2 regions of the Streptomyces sp. NBC_01197 genome follow, and region 2 is predicted to be linked to the other one. Evidence: riboswitches for the same ligand, from Rfam matches in the RefSeq annotation. Region 2 holds a riboswitch; the other holds the start of a gene.
What was found. Region 2 has a riboswitch for S-adenosylmethionine ahead of OG452_RS26640 (aminotransferase class V-fold PLP-dependent enzyme). Riboswitches for the same ligand answer to the same signal wherever they lie in the genome.
Positions count from the first base shown of each region.

Region 1: it holds a riboswitch for S-adenosylmethionine, as region 2 does, so the genes downstream of both, thrC (threonine synthase) here and OG452_RS26640 (aminotransferase class V-fold PLP-dependent enzyme) in region 2, are expected to answer to the same signal.

Region 1 is NZ_CP108569.1:4,211,652-4,219,002, reverse strand. Features, by position in the region: gene groL (chaperonin GroEL) at 1-285, opposite strand, end outside; gene OG452_RS19305 (cold-shock protein) at 592-795, opposite strand; gene OG452_RS19300 (MoaD/ThiS family protein) at 1,240-1,515, opposite strand; gene thrC (threonine synthase) at 1,592-2,893, opposite strand; SAM riboswitch class I at 2,909-3,036, opposite strand; gene OG452_RS19290 (glucosyl-3-phosphoglycerate synthase) at 3,193-4,143, shown strand; gene OG452_RS19285 (APC family permease) at 4,512-5,972, shown strand; gene OG452_RS19280 (alpha,alpha-trehalose-phosphate synthase (UDP-forming)) at 6,129-7,351, shown strand, end outside.
Region 2 is NZ_CP108569.1:5,786,049-5,793,399, forward strand. Features, by position in the region: gene qcrA (cytochrome bc1 complex Rieske iron-sulfur subunit) at 1-799, shown strand, start outside; gene qcrB (cytochrome bc1 complex cytochrome b subunit) at 796-2,421, shown strand; gene trpD (anthranilate phosphoribosyltransferase) at 2,550-3,614, shown strand; SAM riboswitch class IV at 3,738-3,855, shown strand; gene OG452_RS26640 (aminotransferase class V-fold PLP-dependent enzyme) at 4,003-5,379, shown strand; gene OG452_RS26645 (Lrp/AsnC ligand binding domain-containing protein) at 5,458-5,739, opposite strand; gene OG452_RS26650 (rhomboid family intramembrane serine protease) at 5,736-6,485, opposite strand; gene OG452_RS26655 (hypothetical protein) at 6,656-6,898, shown strand; gene OG452_RS26660 (NYN domain-containing protein) at 6,933-7,351, shown strand, end outside.

The DNA of each region.
Region 1 (7,351 bases), 1.6 Mb from region 2:
CGCGAGGACGGTCGCGGTGGTCGTACCGTCACCGGCGACGTCGTCCGTCTTCTTGGCGACCTCCTTGACCAGCTCGGCGCCGATCTTCTCGTACGGGTCCTCGAGCTCGATCTCCTTGGCGATGGAAACACCATCGTTGGTGATCGTGGGGGCGCCCCACTTCTTCTCAAGGACGACGTTGCGGCCCTTGGGGCCGAGGGTGACCTTGACGGCGTCGGCGAGCTGGTTCATCCCGCGCTCGAGACCGCGCCGTGCCTCCTCGTCGAACGCGATGATCTTGGCCATGTGAAGTGGTCCTCCCGGACAGGGGGTGGAAAGCGTCAGACCTGGCGGTGCCCGCGACGGACGGCCTGCTTGCCCGGTGGTTCCTTGCCCCACCCGGCCCGCGGGCCTCACCAACCCGGTCCTTCTGTCACTCTCACTGGGAGAGTGCTAACGCCAATGATTAGCACTCGACCCCTGTGAGTGCAAGCGCCTTCGAAGAAGGCCCACGTGGGTGCGGTGCTGCCCCCGGACGCACGAGAGGCCCGCGCCCCTGTGTGGGGTGCGGGCCTCTCGGCGTGAGTGGGTCGGTGGCCGATCGCGCCGAGATCAGACGGCGAGTTTGACCATGTCCGCCTGCGGACCCTTCTGGCCCTGCGAGATCTCGAACTCAACTCGCTGACCTTCTTCAAGGGTGCGGTAGCCGTCCATCTGAATCGCGCTGTAGTGGACGAAAACATCCGCACCACCGTCGACCGCGATGAAGCCGTACCCCTTCTCCGCGTTGAACCACTTGACGGTGCCCTGAGCCATGCCTAACTCCCCTATTACTGGCCCTTGCACAGAGCCCGCACTTCGCGGGATCCGGGTCAGACCTTGCGCCGGAACGCGTCGACCGCGGCTGAATGTATCTGCCCAACTGCCCTCTGCAACAGGTCAATCGGACGAGAATTCTGAGCACGGCTGAACGCCCCATTGGGCGGATTTCCGGGTATCCCAGGGCAAGTCGGGCCGGGCAAAGGGCACTTACGACGCAAAGAGATCTACGCATTGCCCAGACATTGACGCGTGCTCATACGCGCTCGGCGCGGGCGATCAAGGGGGCTGCCCCAACTCTACCGTGTTCAATCATGCTGAATTGCCCCCTCCGCTTCGTACGCGGAGAGGGCAACGGGTCCAGCAGATGACACGACGGACGGCGGGGCGGACCCCCGGGCGGCGAGCACCGGGGGTCGCCGCGGCGCCGCAGGGGCTTGCTCAGCCGCCGGCGACGGCCGGGATGATGGAAACGCCCGCGCCGTCCGGCGTCGCCGTCTCCAGGCCCTGCTCGAAGCGCACGTCGTCGTCGTTCACGTACACGTTCACGAAGCGGCGCAGCTTGCCCTGGTCGTCCAGGACGCGGGCCGCGATGCCGGTGTGGTTCTTCTCCAGGTCGGCGATGACCTCGGAGAGGGTGCCGCCGTCGGCGGCGACCTCGGCCTGGCCGCCCGTGTAGGTGCGGAGGATGGTGGGGATGCGGACCTTGACGCTCATACGGGATTACCTTCCAGGAGTCCGGGGCGGGACGGAACGGGCGGGTACGGACAGGGCTGGGTACGGAGAGCCCGGGTCAGGCGCCCGTGGCCAGGCCGGCCTCGCGGAACGCGTCCAGGGTCGGACGGATCGTCGCGGTCGGGCCGGACGTCGGGGCGACCGCGTCCAGGGTCTTGAGGCCGTCACCCGTGTTCAGTACGACGGTGGTGAGCGACGGGTCGAGCAGACCGGCCTCGATGAGCTTCTTCGTCACGCCGACGGTCACGCCGCCCGCAGTCTCCGCGAAGATGCCCTCGGTACGGGCCAGCAGCTTGATCGCATCGACGATCTGCTCGTCGTTGACGTCCTCGACGGCGCCGCCGGTGCGGCGGGCGATGTCCAGGACGTACGGGCCGTCCGCCGGGTTGCCGATGGCCAGCGACTTGGCGATCGTGTCCGGCTTCTGCGGCCGTACGACGTCGTGACCGGCCTTGAACGCGGTGGAGACCGGTGAGCAGCCCTCGGCCTGCGCGCCGAAGATCTTGTACGGCTTGTCCTCGACCAGACCGAGCTTGATCAGCTCCTGGAGCCCCTTGTCGATCTTCGTGAGCTGGGAGCCCGACGCGATCGGGATGACGATCTGGTCGGGCAGCTGCCAGCCGAGCTGCTCGCAGATCTCGTACGCCAGGGTCTTGGAACCCTCGCCGTAGTACGGGCGGAGGTTGACGTTGACGAAGCCCCAGCCCTCACCGATCGGGTCGCCGATGAGCTCGGAGCAGAAGCGGTTGACGTCGTCGTAGTTGCCCTCGATGCCGACCAGTTCGCCGCCGTAGACGGCGGCCATCACGACCTTGCCCTGCTCCAGGTCGTGCGGGATGAACACGCAGGAGCGGAAGCCGGCGCGGGCGGCGGCGGCGCCGACGGCTCCGGCCAGGTTGCCCGTCGATGAGCAGGAGAGCGTGGTGAAGCCGAAGGCGCGGGCGGCCTCGACGGCGATGGCGACGACACGGTCCTTGAAGGAGTGCGTCGGGTTGCCGGAGTCGTCCTTGACGTGCAGAGCGCCGGTGACACCCAGCTCGCGGGCGAGGTTGTCGGCCTTGACCAGCTTGGTGAAGCCCGGGTTCAAGTTGGGCTGGTCGGCCACACCGGCGGGGACCGGCAGCAGCGGGGCGTAGCGCCAGATGTTGTTCGGGCCGGCCTCGATGCGCTTCTTCAGCTCGTCGGGGGAGCCGCTCGGGAGGTCGTACGCCACTTCGAGCGGCCCGAAACAGGAGGCGCAGGCGAAGAGGGGGCCGAGAGGGAAACGCTCTCCGCACTCGCGGCACGAGAGGGCGGCGGCGGGGCCGAGATCGACGGCCCCGGTGGAGTCACTGGTGCTGGTGACGGTCTGTACAGCCATGGTGGCGAGGTCCTCTCCTCATCTTCCTCGCGACGTACTTCGCCGCAAGACGGAATTGGCACCTTCCCCACCATGACCTCGCGGTCGGCAGGAGGGTTGCCGGGACTTCTACGGGCCGTTCCCTCAGTCCCTCTGGATGAGCGCTTATGACGCGAGCCTTGAGGCCCGGCGTGTTTGTCCGCATCTGCTGACCCCGGCATCCCGTGGCCATTTGCGTTGTTCAAGACTGTAACCGAAGGCAGTGACAGTTGAGATAGTCGTCCGAACCGCGAGATGGCTCACAGTCAAGGAGACGCGTCGTGCTGGAAGAGGTGGACCGCTGGCTGACCAGGCGTTCCTGGTCGGCGGCCGACCGTCCGCTGGACCGGCTGATCGCGGCCAAACGCGGCACGAGGGTAAGTGTCGTCCTGCCCGCGCTCAACGAGGAGGCGACGGTCGGGGCGATCGTCGCGACCATCCGGCGGGAGCTGATGGACGCCCTGCCGGTGCCGCTCGTGGACGAGCTGGTGGTCATCGACTCCGGCTCCACCGACCGTACGGCCGCTGCCGCCGCTGCCGCCGGGGCGCGGGTGGTGCACCGGGACGAGATCCTGCCGCGGATTCCGGCCGTGCCCGGCAAGGGCGAGGTGCTGTGGCGTTCGCTCCTGGTGACCGGCGGCGACATCGTCTGCTTCGTGGACGCGGACCTGCGGGAGTTCTCGGCGGACTTCGTCTCGGGGATCGTCGGGCCGCTGCTGACCGACCCCGATGTGCAGTTCGTGAAGGCCATGTACGACCGGCCGCTCGGCGAGACCGCCGGTCAGGGCGGCCGGGTGACCGAGCTGGTGGCGCGGCCGCTGCTGAACCTGCACTGGCCGCAGCTGGCCGGCTTCGTCCAGCCGCTGGGCGGCGAGTACGCGGTACGGCGCTCGCTGCTCGAACAGCTGCCCTTCCCGGTCGGTTACGGGGTGGAGCTGGGCCTGCTGGTCGACGCGCTCCACACGGTGGGGCTCGACGCGCTGGCGCAGGTCGACGTGGGCTCGCGCAAACACCGCCACCAGGACGGGCTCGCGCTGGGGCGGATGGCGGCGGCGATCTACCGCACGGCGCAGCTGCGGCTGTCGCGGGGGCAGCTGGTGCGGCCGGAGCTGACACAGTTCGAGCGGGGCGCGGAAGGGTCGGGCTTCGTACCGCGGACGCACGCGGTGGACACCGAGGAGCGGCCGCCGATGCGGAGCGTCGGGGAGTACGCGGCCCGCCGGGCCGCCTGACCGGAGACTGCCGGGGCGGACGGCCACGGACAGTGTCCGGCAGCTGTCCATGGAAAGGTTTTAGCCATAGTCGGCACGAGAATCCGCACCCCTCACCAGGCCGCGATATCCGTGTAGTCACCGCCTTATTGGCGGGAAGGAGCACTGCGACACCGTAAAGAAACAACGGATTTCGTTGCGATGACGCTTTAACGAACCCTTGACGTGAATGGTCGTCGGGAGTTGTATTCGGTCACCGGAGCGGCGTGGACGTCGTCGCGGTCCGCCCCGCATGTGCGGCACTCTTCAGCGAATACCCAGCGAATGCCCGAAGGTGCCCGCCCCCTCATGCCGCCAGCCTCATGACGCCAGCACCGATGGGACAACGGATGACCTCTACGCCCGACACGACCGTTGCCGCGACCCCCGGGAAACCGGAGGCCGACACCCGTGCCGCCAGGGCCGGGGAAGCGCCCACCCTCACCCGTTCCATCGGTGTGGTGGGAGGGACGCTGCTCACGCTCTCCTGTCTGACCCCGGCATCGTCGCTCTTCGTGATCGTGCCGGACTCTTTCGCTACCCTGGGCACCGGAACGGCCCTCACCATCGCCATCGCGGGTCTGCTCTGTATCGGAGTCGCGTTCACCTACTCGGAGCTGGGCACGCTCATACCGAGCTCCGGTGGCGAGTACGCCATGGTCGGGACCCTCATGGGCCGGCTCGCCGGCTGGCTGGTTTTCGTCCTCTCGCTGATCGTCGTCATGATCGTGCCGCCCATCATCGCGCTGGGCACCGCCGACTATCTGGCGCCGATCGTGCATCTGAACCCGCAGTACACGGCGGCCGGAGTGATGCTCCTCGCCACCGCGATGGGCCTGCTCGACCTGCGCGCCAACGCCTGGATCACCGGCATCTTCCTGGTCCTGGAAGTCGTGGCCTGCGCGGTCGTCGCCTTCCTCGGCTTCACCCACACCAGCCGGTCCGCGTCGGTCCTCATCCACCCGGTGATGGACGCCGGGCACGGCCAGAGCTCGGCCGTCACCGCCGGTCTGATCGTGACCGGACTCGCCACCGCGCTCTTCATCCTCCAGGGCTTCTCGACCGCCGTGTACCTGGCCGAGGAGATGGACAACCCCCGCCGCAACGTCTCCCGCACCGTGCTGTGGACGCTCGCGATCGGTGCGGCCGTCGTCCTGATCCCGGTCATCGCGATCACGCTCGGCGCCCCGGACCTCAAGACCCTCGCCACGGGCAATGTCGCGGGCATGGTGCAGACCTGGAGCAACTCCGGCGTCGGCACGTTCGTCAGTCTCTGCATCGCGCTTGCGATCATCAACGCGGCGATCGTGATGGTGATCCAGAACTCCCGCGTCGTCTACTCGTCGGCCCGTGACGCGGCCTGGCCGACCGCCGCCAACCGCGTCCTCTCCCACATCGGCAAGCGCTACAGCTCCCCCTGGGCGGCGACGCTGGCCGTCGGCGTCCCCGGAGCGGTGCTCTGCTTCGTCAATCTGGACACGCTGAGCGAGGTCACCGGTGTCGCGGTGGCCGCGATGTACGTCTTCGTCGCGCTCGGCGCCCTGGTGTCGCGCCGCGGTGAGCACAAGCACCGGCTGGCCTGGCGCATGCCGCTGTGGCCGGCGATCCCCGCACTGCTGGTCGTGGTCCTGGCCTGGGTGCTGTACCAGCAGAGCGTCGAGAGCCTGGTCATCACCGGTGTCATCGTCGCCGTCGCGGCGCTGTACTGGGCGCTGTACCTCCGGCCCCGGCAGGCCACGCACTGGGTGATCTCCGTCCCCGAGGACGAATTCGCCCCGGCGACGGACGCTTCGGGCACCTCGTCGCGCTGATCCCCGCGCAGCACGGAACACCTCGTCGCACTGACCCCCGCGCCACCTGACCACGGGCCGTACCGGCCCCCGCGCCGTACGGGCGGCGGACCGCACCCCCCGGCGGCTCCGCCGCCCGTACGTTTGAGCGTCTCCGGCACGGGCTAGGTTCGCGTCATGGCCTCTCCGCACGCCGCCCGCGTCCTCGTCGCCTCCAACCGTGGCCCCGTCTCGTACTCCCTCCGTGACGACGGTGAACTCACGTCGAAGCGGGGCGGTGGCGGTCTCGTCTCGGGGCTCTCCGCCATCGGGGGGAACGCCGAATCGCTCTGGGTCTGCGCCGCACTCGGCGACGGTGACCGGGCCGCCGTGCGGCGCGGGATCGCCGAGGACGGGGTACGGATGCTCGACATCGACCCCGGGGTGCACGCCGACGCGTACAACGGCATCGCCAACTCCGTGCTCTGGTTCGTCCACCACATGCTCTACCAGACCCCGCTGGAGCCGGTCTTCGACGCGGAGTTCCGGCGCCGCTGGGACGCGTTCCGTACGTACAACCGGGCCTTCGCCGACGCGCTGGCCGCCGAGGCCGCCGAAGGCGCCGCCGTGCTGGTGCAGGACTACCACCTGTGCCTGGTGCCGGGGATACTGCGCGAACTCCGCCCCGACCTGCGGATCGCGCACTTCTCGCACACCCCGTGGGCGCCTCCCGAGTACTTCCGGCTGCTGCCCGACGACATCGGCGCGGAACTGCTGCGCGGCATCCTGGGCGCCGACCGGGCCGGATTCCTGACCCGGCGCTGGGCCGACGCCTTCGTCGCCTGCTGCACCGAGGTCCTGGGCGGCACCGGGGATACGCAGATCGCGGTGCACGGCCTCGGCGCCGACGGGGACTTCCTGCGGAAGCGGTCGCACGAGCCAGATGTGGACGAACGGATGGCCGCGCTGCGGGAGCGCATCGGCGGCGGCACGGGCGAGGGGCCCGACGGCCGCCGCAAGACGATCGTCCGGGTGGACAGGACCGAGCTGTCCAAGAACATCGTGCGCGGGCTGCTCGCCTACCGGGAGTTGCTCGACACCCGTCCCGAGTGGCGCGGCCGGGTGGTGCACATGGCGTTCGCGTACCCCTCGCGGCAGGACCTCGCGGTCTACCGCGACTACATGGCCGAGGTGGAGCGCGTCGCCGACGAGATCAACTCCCGTTACGGGACGGCGGACTGGACCCCGGTCGCCCTCTACCTCAAGGACGACTTCGCCCGCTCGCTCGGCGCCTACCGGCTCGCGGACGTCGCCCTGGTCAACCCGATCCGCGACGGCATGAACCTGGTCGCCAAGGAGGTCCCGGTGGTGACCGACCACGGGTGCGCGCTGGTGCTCTCGCGGGAGGCCGGGGCGTACGA
Region 2 (7,351 bases):
CTTCCCGTTCGGGCACGTGAGCGCGCTCAACTTCTCCCTGGGTCTGACCCTGGGCGTGGCGCTCTTCACCATCGGCGCCGGCGCGGTCCACTGGGCCCGCACGCTGATGTCGGACGTCGAGATGCCGGCCGACCGTCACCCGATCGAGGCCCCGGCCGAGGTCAAGGCGCAGGTCCTGGCCGACTTCGCGGCAGGCGCCGCCGAGTCCGGCCTCGGCCGCCGCAAGCTGATCCGCACCACGATGTTCGGCGCCATGGCCATGGTCCCGCTCGCCGGTGTGATGCTGCTGCGCGACCTGGGCCCGCTGCCGGAGAAGAAGCTCCGCAAGACGCTGTGGGCGCGCGGCAAGGTGCTCATCAACATGAACACCAACCAGCCGCTGCGTCCCGAGGACGTGGCCGTCGGTTCGCTGACGTTCGCCATGCCGCAGGGCCTCTCGGAGTCCGACGAGGACTTCCAGACGCAGATCGCCAAGGCTGCCCTGATGATCGTCCGTATCCAGCCGGAGAACATCAAGGACAAGAAGGAGCGCGAGTGGGCCCACGAGGGCATCGTCGCGTTCTCGAAGATCTGCACCCACGTCGGCTGCCCGATCAGCCTGTACGAGCAGCAGACGCACCACGTGCTCTGCCCGTGCCACCAGTCCACCTTCGACCTGTCCGACGGCGCCCGCGTCATCTTCGGCCCGGCCGGCCACCCGCTTCCGCAGCTGCGGATCGGTGTGAACGGCGAGGGTAATCTCGAAGCGCTCGGCGACTTCGCAGAGCCCGTCGGTCCTGCTTTCTGGGAGCGCGGATGAGCACCGTGACGGATACACAGCGCAAGGCGCCCGCCGGCGAGCGGGTGGCCGACTGGGCCGACGGCCGTCTGGGCATCTACGGCCTGGCCAAGACCAACATGCGCAAGATCTTCCCGGACCACTGGTCCTTCATGCTCGGGGAGATCTGCCTCTACACCTTCATCATCATCATCCTCACGGGTGTCTATCTGACGCTGTTCTTCCACCCGAGCATGAACGAGGTCGTCTACGACGGCCCGTACGTGCCGCTCCAGGGCATCCACATGTCCGAGGCCTACGCCTCGACGGTGAACATCAGCCTGGAGGTCCGCGGCGGTCTGCTCATCCGGCAGATCCACCACTGGGCCGCGCTGGTCTTCCTGGCCGGCATGCTGGTGCACATGATGCGCGTGTTCTTCACGGGCGCCTTCCGCAAGCCGCGCGAGATCAACTGGCTCTTCGGCTTCCTGCTGCTGGTGCTCGGGATGTTCACCGGCTTCACCGGCTACTCCCTCCCGGACGACCTGCTCTCCGGAACGGGTGTGCGGTTCATGGAGGGCGTCATGCTCTCCATCCCGATCGTCGGCTCGTACGCGTCGATGTTCCTGTACGGCGGTGAGTTCCCCGGCGGCGACTTCGTCTCCCGGTTCTACTCGGTCCACGTACTGCTGCTGCCGGGCATCATGCTCGGTCTGCTGGTAGGCCACCTGATCCTGGTCTTCTACCACAAGCACACGCAGTTCGCGGGTCCGGGCAAGACGAACAACAACGTCGTCGGTATGCCCCTGCTGCCGGTCTACATGGCCAAGGCCGGAGGCTTCTTCTTCCTGGTCTTCGGTGTCATCGCGGCCATGGCCGCGATCGCCTCGATCAACCCGATCTGGGAGATCGGCCCGTACCGTCCGGACCAGGTGTCGACCGGCGCCCAGCCCGACTGGTACATGGGCTTCTCGGAGGGGCTCGTCCGCATCATGCCGGGCTGGGAGATCAACGCCTGGGGTCACACACTCGTCCTGGGCGTGTTCATCCCGATCGTGGTCTTCCCGCTGGTCCTGGTCGGTATCGGCGTCTATCCGTTCATCGAGTCCTGGATCACCGGGGACAAGCGCGAGCACCACATCCTGGACCGCCCGCGCAACGCCCCCACGCGTACGGGTCTCGGCGTCGCCTGGATCACGCTCTACCTGATCCTGCTCGTCGGCGGCGGCAACGACCTCTGGGCCACGCACTTCGATCTGTCGATCAACGCGATCACCTGGTTCGTCCGGGTCGGGATGTTCGTCGGCCCGGTCATCGCGTTCATCGTCGCCAAGCGCTGGTGCCTGGGTCTGCAGCGTCGTGACCGGGAGAAGGTGCTGCACGGACGCGAGTCCGGCGTCATCAAGCGCCTGCCGCACGGTGAGTTCATCGAGGTGCACGAGCCGCTCAAGGCCGCACAGCTGCACACGCTCACCGCGCACGAGCAGTACCAGCCGCTCGAGATCGGCCCCGAGGTCGACGAGAACGGTGTCGCGCGCAAGGTGTCCCGTCTGACCCGGGTCCGCGCCAAGCTGAGCAGGGGCTACTACGGCGAGCACAACCAGATCGAGAAGCCCACTGCCGACGAGTACAAGGAGATCACCAGCGGCCACGGTCACCACTGATCACCTGACCGACTGAAAAGTCGCCACAGCAGGAGCCCCGCCCATTCGATGGACGGGGCTCTTCGCTGTTCCCCGGAGCTGGATAAGCTGGCCGTATCCCTATTCGGCGGTGGACCCAGGAGTGGACCATGAGCGTTGTGACCCCGGTCGGCGGCGACAGCGTGGCGGCCCACTCATGGCCGGGCGTTCTCGACTCCCTGCTGCGCGGCATCGACCAGAGTGCGGACGCCACCGCCTGGGCGATGGACCGCATCATGCGTGGTGAGGCGACGGACGCGCAGATCGCCGGGTTCGTGGTCGCCCTGCGGGCCAAGGGCGAGACGGTCGCGGAGATCAGCGGCCTGGTCCGGGCGATGTACGCGCACGCCAGGCTGATCGACGTACCGGGCCCGAGCGTGGACATCGTCGGCACCGGCGGCGACGGCGCCAACACCGTGAACATCTCGACCATGTCCTCCATCGTCGTGGCGGGCACCGGCGCCAAGGTCGTCAAGCACGGCAACCGCGCGGCGTCGTCCCAGAGCGGGGCGTCCGACGTCCTGGAGAAGCTGGGCGTCAATCTCCAGCTGGCGCCGGAGCGGGTGGCCGAGGTCGCCGAAGAGGCGGGCATCACCTACTGCTTCGCGGTGAAGTTCCACCCCGCGCTGCGCTATGTGGCCGCCGCCCGGAAGGAGTTGGGCATCCGCACCACCTTCAACTTCCTGGGTCCGCTCACCAACCCGGCGAAGGTCCGGGCGCAGGCGACCGGTGTCTCCGACGCGCGGGTGGCGCCCATCATCGCGGGGGTGCTGGCCGAGCGCGGTTCGTCCGCCCTGGTGTTCCGGGGTGACGACGGGCTGGACGAGCTGACCACCACCGCCACGTCCAGGGTCTGGACGGTGGCGGACGGCACGGTGCGCGAGGATACCTTCGACCCGCGCGACGTGGGCATCGGACTGGTCCCGGTGGAGGCGCTGCGCGGCGGCGACTCGTCGTACAACGCGGATGTGGCCCGCAGGCTGCTGGCCGGTGAGGACGGGCCGGTACGGGACGCGGTCCTGCTGAACTCGGCAGCCGCGCTGGTCGCGCTGGACCCGGGCCCCGGATCCCTCAACGAGCGGATCGCGGCGGGCATCGCCCGGGCCACCGAGTCCATCGACTCGGGGGCGGCGGCCGGGGCGCTGGAACGCTGGGTCGCGGCCAGCAACACCTGAGCCCCCGGGGCACTCGGGTACCGGACACCCAGGGCGCAGTCGCGCAGCCTCCGGCCGGCTGCCGGTCTCAGGCTGTGGACTGCGCCTTGGCACGTCCGGATACGTATGGCAGGATCCTCTGCAGGTCATGAGTGACAGCGACTACGGCCCCAGCCCGCTGTCCGGCAACCCTCCGTCCGTGGCGGGGTGCCCTGGGTGAAGACCAGGCCGTGGGCAGTGAAGTCCTCGGCAAGCGCGGATCCCTCGACAGGGATCCTGGTCGTCGAGGGAGTTCTTCCGTGGTTCAGCGAATGCGTTAGGGCAGTAGGCCCCTTCTCCGCACCCCTTCCTTGCACTGTCGCGTGTGGCACGCGCAGTGAATTCGCCTGCCTTTTTCCGGGAGTTCGTCATGTCTGTTCCCAGTGCTGCCGTCAACGCGTCGGTTTGTAAGGATTCCTCCGGGAACCTCCCCGTCCTCGGAAGGGACGTCCTGGTCCCGCTCGTCATCGGCGGCGAGGTCACCTACGCGGCACTGGACTACGCGGCGAGCGCCCCGGCACTCCAGCGCGTCTGGGACGACGTGGCGGCGTACGCCCCGTACTACGGCAGCGTGCACCGCGGCGCCGGGTACCTCTCGCAGCTCTCCACCGACCTCTTCGAGAACAGCCGGACGACTGTCGCCGAGTTCCTCGGCTGCCGCCCGGACGACCAGGTCGTCTTCACCCGTTCGACCACGGACTCGCTCAATCTGCTGGCCGCGGTGGTCCCGGCGGGCTGTGAGGTCTTCGTCTTCGAGACTGAGCACCACGCATCGCTGCTGCCCTGGCGGGACGCCGCCGTGACCTACCTCAACGCCCCGCGCACCCCGCGGCAGGCCGTCGAGACCCTGGAGCGCGCACTGGCGGACCGTACGACGCCGGAGGCACCCGCTCTGGTCTGTGTCACGGGCGCGTCCAACGTCACCGGTGAGCTGTGGCCGGTCAAGGAGCTGGCGGCCGCCGCCCACGCCCACGGGGCGCGCATCGTGCTGGACGCGGCGCAGCTCGCACCGCACCACCCCGTGGACATCGCGGCGCTCGACGTCGACTGGGTCGCCTTCTCCGGCCACAAGCTGTACGCGCCGTTCGGCTCCGGGGTCCTCGCCGGCCGCTCCGACTGGCTGCTCGCCGCCGAGCCGTACCTCGCGGGCGGCGGCGCCTCCCGCAGCGTGGCCCGGCGTGCCGACGGGGGTGTCGACGTCGAGTGGCACACCACGGCCGCCCGCCACGAGGCCGGATCGCCCAACGTCATCGGCGTCCACTCCATCGCGTCCGCCTGCCGGGCGCTCACCGACGCCGGCTTCGACTCCTTGGTCGAGCGCGAGCAGACGCTGGTCCGCAAGGTCCTCGACGGGCTCCGCGAAGTGGAGGCGGTCCAGGTCCTCTCGCTCTTCGGTGACGACGCCCCGCGGGTCGGTGTCATCTCCTTCGTGGTGGACGGCTGGAACAGCTCGCACTTCGCCGCGGCGCTCTCCGCCGAGTACGGCATCGGGGTGCGCGACGGACTGTTCTGCGCCCACCCGCTCGTCCGTACCCTGCTCGGCAGCGACCCGCAGGACCAGGGCGAGTGCGGTGCCCCGGAGGGCGAGCCGGGCGAGCGCTCACTCAACGCCGTCCGGGTGAGCTTCGGCGCCGGTACGCCGGACGAGCACGTGGAGCGCTTCGTGGGTGCGGTGAAGGAACTCGTGCGGGACGGTGCCCGCTGGAACTACCGCACCGAGGACGGCCGCTGCGTGCCGGCCGTCTGACCGCGCCGACGGGGATTGCGTACGGCCGCCAGGCGCGGCGGGGTCTCAGGGCCTCGCCGCGCCGGGCGGCCGCGACCCTCAGGCGTCCAGGCCGATGGCGAAAGCCGCTTCCAGGTCGTGCTGCGAGTAGGTACGGAACGCCACATGCGTGTCTGTGGCCTCCACCCCGGGGATCTTGCTGATCCGGCCGGGGATGATGTCCGCCAGATCGTCGTGGCGGGCCACCCGGACCAGTGCGATCAGGTCGTACGTCCCTGTGACGGAGTAGACCTCGCTGATGTTCTCCAGGGCGGCGAGCGATTCGGCGATCTCGGGGATCCGGTCCACGCTGGTCTTGATGAGCACGATCGCGGTGATCACGGCTTGCTTTCTCCCTCGGTGGCCGTCGCTGGGAGTTTCACTCTAGTCGTACGCCAGTACCGCACCGCCGCGTAGCCGAAGCCCAGCGAGAACCCCACCAGATGGGCCGTGTAGGCGACCCCCGGACCGGTGCCGGACTGCTGCCCGGCCGCCAGCCACTGCAGGACGAACCAGAAGACCAGCACGATCCAGGCGGGGAAGCGCAGCGGCAGGAAAAGCAGGAACGGGAAGATGCTCGTCACCCGGGCCCGGGGGAAGAGGCCCAGGAAGGCCCCGAGCACCGCCGAGATCGCACCCGACGCGCCCACCAGGGTCTGGTCGGAGCCCGAGTGGGTGAGGGCGTAGGCCGTCAGGGCGAGGTAGCCGCTCACCACATAGAAGACGGTGAAGTGCAGGCGCCCCATGCGTTCCTCGGCCATCGCGCCGAAGACGTAGAGGAACAGCATGTTGCCCAGCAGATGCAGCCAGTTCGCGTGGATGAAGAGCGCGGTGAGCGGGGTGAGCAGGGCTCCTGCCGTACCGGTCATCAGTTCGGTCGGGACGACGCCCCAGTGTTCGAAGTACGCGCTCTGGGCGGCGAGGAGGTTGTCGCCGGTCCCATAGGCCGGATCGAGCCCGGAGACGGGGCTCAGCAGGAAGACCAGGCAGCAGACGCCGATCAGGCCGTACGTCACCACCGGCCCGCCGGGCGCGTCCCCGCGCCGCCCCGGCGCCTTCCGTCCGGGTGCATCCCGCCACTTGAACATTGACCGAGCATGACCCAACCGGACGCAATCGGGCAGATCGCCTCGCCGGGCCCCGTACGGTCGGCAGGTCCGCCCCCGGGGTATCCCGTAGGCCGTAGGGTTGCGGGGAGTACATCCGCAGTTCGATGGCGCACCGCGACCGAGACAGTACGAACGAAGAGGACGCACGTATGACGACGGTTCCCATGCCGACCGCCGACACCCGGTGGCGCTGCACGCTCTGCGGCAATCTCACCCGGTTCGATGTGACGCGCTCGTCGAAAGTTGTCGAGTACATACATCTTGACCTGGCCGGTGAGCCCAAGGTGGAGGACCGCGAGGTGGTCAGTGAGACCATCGAGCAGGTGCGCTGCCGGTGGTGCAACGCGGTGGACCAGATCGAGCTGGTGGACAGGCCGGGCGGCGGCTCCTGAGGGAGCCCCCTGAAGAGTGACAGTGGGGTGACGGATGGTGGAGTCCGAACGCGGTGCGGAGCCGGCCGACGCGGCCGGCGACGCCGCGGAGGCGCTCGACCGTCCGCTGCCCGAAGCGGTACGGCGGCGCGTTGTCGCGCTCGTCTCCGACGCCTTCGGCGGGCTGACCGTCCCTGAACTCCCGGCCCAGCTGCGGCAGTACGCCCGGTTCACCCCGACCAGGCGCGCCAAGTTCGCGGGCAACGCGATGGCCGCGGCCCTGGCGGCCGACGCGCTGTTCCGCCGGCGGATCGGCGAGCGGCTGAAGGAGTCCCAGCCCGAACTGACCGGGGCGCTCGAAGCCGGTTCACCGCCCGCGGCCGCCGACCCGGTGGATGTGGCGGCGGCCGCCTACGTACTGCGCCCGCCCGGCTGGGTGAAGCTCGTCGCCGCCGCGGGCGAGGAGGCCCAGCG